Regions from separate parts of the Aeromicrobium sp. HA genome, predicted to be linked through region 2. Evidence: riboswitches for the same ligand, from Rfam matches in the RefSeq annotation. Region 2 holds a riboswitch; the other holds the start of a gene.

Region 1 (2,196 bases), 1.6 Mb from region 2:
CCGCGTAGGGGGTCAGGGCGATGACGTAGCCGACGGCCCTGTAGATGATGACGCGGCCGGCCTCGACGAGGTTCAGGAACGGCGCGACCGTCTTCGGCGACCGCTCCGCGACGACCGCGGTGGCCACCGCGACGAGCAGCGTGAAGACGATGATCGGGATGATGTTGTTCTCCGAGACGTCCTTGACGATGTTCGTCGGGAAGAACCCGATGAAGACCTCGGCGAACGGCTTCTGGATCTCGTCGAGCGAGCGGGTGTCGACGCCGGCGGTCTCGAGGTCGGCGTTCTTGCCGATCCCCAGCTCGAGGGTGAGCCCGAGCGTCAGCAGGATGGCGATGAGGTTCATGCCGAGCAGCCACGCCGTGGACGAGAGGCCGATCGTGCGGAGCTTCGCGGTGGAGCCGAGCGACGTCACGCTGGACAGGATGGACACGATCACCAGCGGCGCGACGATCGCCAGCAGCAGGTTGATGTAGATCCGCCCGAGCGGTGCGAGGTAGTCGACGTGGTCGCGGAAGACGACGCCGACGGCGGCGCCGACGACCAGCGCCCCGATCGTCAGCACGGCGAAGTTCACGCCGATGCGGCCCAGGACCCACACGCCCGCGAACAGGCCGAAGGTCACGGCCAGGGCCACCAGGTTCCACGTGTCCACGCGGCTCCTCCTCGAGATCGGCGCGGGTCGGATCCCGGGCGCTGATGGTGATCCTGTCGGTCGGTGAGCGCGCCGAATGACGATCTCAACTAATGGGACGGCGTCCGCATGATGAGATTTGTCGTGGTAGTCCGAGCCGACTGGCAGGCTCTCGCCCACGGTCACGAGTGCCAGCCGCGTCCTCGACGCACAGCCCCGGCTTGCTGGTCGGCAACCCTCCGTCGCGGCGGGGTGCTCCGGGTGAGGACCGGGCCTCGGCCGACCGGCCGGGGCAAGCGCGAGTCACCCCGGAGGTCCTCCATGTCGTCTGTCCTGTCCCACGCCGACTGCCCGCTGCTGCCCCTCGTGGGCGCCGACGTCACCGTCCCCCTCGTCGACGGCCGGTCGGTGCGTCACGTCAATCTCGACGGCGCGGCCAGCGCGCCCGCGCTGGCCTCCGTCGCCGAGCGCGTGAACGCCGTGCTGCCCTGGTACGCCAGCGTCCACCGCGGCGCCGGCTACGCCTCGCAGGTGTCGACCGCGCTGTACGAGCAGGCGCGCGAGTCCGTCGGCTCGTTCGTCGGCGCGCGGTCCGCCGACGTCACGATCTTCACGCGCAACACCACCGATGCCACCAACCTGCTGGCGGGCGCGGTGCCCGGGCGGGTGCTGGTGCTCGACGTGGAGCACCACGCGAACCTGCTGCCGTGGCGGCGCAGCCTCGGCGGCTGCGAGGTGCTCGGGGTCCAGGCCACCGTCGGTGCCACCCTGAAGGCGCTCGCCTCGGTGCTGTCGCGGCGTCAGATCAGCCTGCTGTCGGTCACGGGCGCCTCGAACGTCACGGGGGAGTCACTGCCGATCGACGCGGTCGTCGACCTCGCCCACCGGTACGGCGCGCGGGTCTTCGTCGACGGCGCGCAGCTGCTGGCCCACCGGTCGCTCTCGCTGGCCGAGTCGGGTGTCGACTACGTCGCCTTCTCCGGCCACAAGGTGCATGCCCCGTTCGGCGCGGGTGCGCTCGTGGGCCGTCCTGACTGGCTCGAGGGGATCGAGCCGTACCTGGCCGGTGGCGGGGCGGTGCGGCGGATCACCGACGAGGACGTCGAGTGGACCGACGGGCCCGCCCGGCACGAGGCGGGCACGCCGAACCTCGTCGGTGCCGTCGCCCTGGCGGCCGCAGCGGAGGCGCTGTCGTCGCTCGAGCCCGACGAGGTGGCCGCGCACGAGTCCTCGCTGCGCTCGCGACTGGTGGAGGGCCTGCGCGAGCTCCCCGGCGTCGACGTCGCGCGGATCTGGTCGGACTCGGCCGAGCCGATCGGCGTGGTGACGTTCCGCCTCGAGGGAGTCGATCCGGGTCTGCTGGCGGCGTTCCTGGCGGCCGAGCACGGTGTGTCCGTGCGTGACGGCCGGTTCTGCGCTCACCCGCTGCTCGACCGACTCGGCTGGGGCGACGGCGCGGTCCGGGCGAGCATCGGCGTGGGCAGCCGCGCCGAGGACGTCGAGCGCCTCCTGTCCGGCGTGCGCGCCTGGGTGGCGGGGGAGCGCGCGGCCGAGTACCGCCG
Region 2 (2,196 bases):
ACTCTTCCCATGACCGATCCGGGGCGCACCCTGCTCGCGCTGGACTTCGACGGCACGCTCGCGCCGATCGTCGAGGACCCCGCGTCGGCGTACATCCACCCCGAGTCCCTCGCGGCGCTGCGGCGTCTCGGGCCGATCCTGGGGACGATCGCGATCATCACCGGACGTCCCGTCGACCAGGTGCGCCGGCTCGGCCGCTTCGAGGAGGGCGACGGCCTGGAGCACCTGGTCGTCTGCGGCCAGTACGGCGCCGAGCGCTGGGACGCCGCCACGGGCGAGCTGACCCGGCCGTCGCGCCCCGAGGCCGTCTCGCAGCTGGCCGCGCGACTGCCGCAGTGGATGCGCGAGCACGACGCGTCGCGCATCCGGGTCGAGGACAAGGGCCTGGCGATCGCGCTGCACACGCGCGGCGTCGCGCCGGGCCTGCTCGACGAGCTGGCCCCGCAGATCGAGGCGCTCGCCACCGAGGTCGGCCTGCACCTCGAGCCCGGCCGCCAGGTGATCGAGCTGCGCGCCTCGGGCACCGACAAGGGCCAGACCCTGCGCGGCATCATCGGCCGCGTCTCGCCCGGTGCGGTCATCTACGCCGGCGACGACCTCGGCGACCTGCCGGCGTTCCGCGAGGCCATCGCCCTGCGCGAGCAGGGGATGGACGTCACCCTCGTGTGCTCGGCTTCGGAGGAGCAGGACGCGCTCGTCGCGCTCGCCGACGTGGTGCTCGACGGGCCCGACGACGTCGCGGCCTGGCTCGGCGACCTCGCCGACCGGTTCGCCCCGGTCTGACGCTCACCCCTCCCGCTCGTCTCGGCATCCGGACGAAGTGGACGTATCGTGAGACGCGCCCCTAGGCTGGCATCACTCATCCCGAGGGGCAGAGGGACACGGCCCGACGAAGCCCCAGCAACCAGCCGACCACCGGCCAGGTGCTAATTCCGTCCGCGGTCGAACGCCGGCCCGGAGAGATGAATGGAGTCGTCGTGAGCGTCACGATCCCTGACCGCACCACCCTTCGCGAGGGCGCCTTCGGCCCCGCCACCGCCCTGAAGTGCCGCGAGTGCGGCGCCACGCGCGAGCTCGGCCCCCACTACGCCTGCTACGAGTGCTTCGGCCCGCTCGAGATCGCCTACGACTTCGGCACGGTCACCCGCGAGCAGATCGAGGCCGGCCCCACGAACATCTGGCGCTACAAGGCGCTGCTGCCCGTCCCCGCCGACATCGAGGACAGCCCCAACCTCGAGCCGGGCTTCACTCGCCTGCTCGACGCGCGCAACCTCGCGGCCGAGCTGGGCCTGTCGAAGCTGTGGGTCAAGGACGACAGCACGAACCCCACCAACTCCTTCAAGGACCGCGTCGTCGCCTGCGCGCTCAGCGCCGCGCGCGAGTTCGGCAGCAAGGTCTTCGCCTGTCCGTCGACCGGCAACCTCGCCAACGCGGTCGCGGCCGCGGGCGCCCGCGCCGGCATCCGCACGGTCGTGTTCATCCCGAGCAACCTCGAGACGCCCAAGCAGGTGAACTCGGCGATCTTCACCGACAACCTGGTCGCCGTCGACGGGAACTACGACGACGTCAACAAGCTGGCCAGCGAGATCGCCGGCGAGGACGAGGGCTGGGCGTTCGTCAACGTCAACGTGCGGCCGTTCTACGCCGAGGGCTCCAAGACGCTCGGCTACGAGATCGCCGAGCAGCTCGGCTGGCGCCTGCCCGACCAGATCGTCATCCCCGTCGCCTCGGGCTCCCAGCTGACGAAGGTGCACAAGGCCTTCCAGGAGCTCATCGCGCTGGGCCTGGTCGAGGACAAGCCGTACCGCGTCTTCGGCGCGCAGGCGCAGGGCTGCAACCCCGTCGCCACCGCGTTCAAGGACGGCGTCGACGCGATCCGGCCCGTGCGGCCCGACACGATCGCCAAGTCGCTCGCGATCGGCAACCCCGCCGACGGCATCTACGTGCTCGACATCGCGCGCGGCACCGGCGGCGGCGTCGAGGAGGTCGACGACGACCAGATCCGCGACGCGATCGTCCTGCTCGCGCGCACCGAGGGCATCTTCACCGAGACCGCCGGCGGCACCACCGTGGCCGTGCTGAGGAAGCTCGTCGAGACGGGCCAGCTGGACCCCGAGCTCGAGACCGTCGTGATCAACACCGGTCACGGCCTCAAGACGCTCGACGCGGTCGCCGGTTCCGTCGGCCCGCGCGCCA

Evidence for each region. Region 2 has a riboswitch for S-adenosylmethionine ahead of thrC (threonine synthase). Riboswitches for the same ligand answer to the same signal wherever they lie in the genome.
Region 1: another riboswitch for S-adenosylmethionine. It lies ahead of O3S82_RS11370 (aminotransferase class V-fold PLP-dependent enzyme); the one in region 2 lies ahead of thrC (threonine synthase).

The regions. Positions count from the first base shown of each region.
Region 1 covers NZ_CP114372.1:2,306,247-2,308,442, reverse strand. Annotated here, with positions in the region: gene O3S82_RS11375 (dicarboxylate/amino acid:cation symporter) at 1-655, opposite strand, end outside; SAM riboswitch class IV at 815-939, shown strand; gene O3S82_RS11370 (aminotransferase class V-fold PLP-dependent enzyme) at 956-2,196, shown strand, end outside.
Region 2 covers NZ_CP114372.1:460,732-462,927, forward strand. Annotated here, with positions in the region: gene otsB (trehalose-phosphatase) at 10-783, shown strand; SAM riboswitch class I at 857-969, shown strand; gene thrC (threonine synthase) at 978-2,196, shown strand, end outside.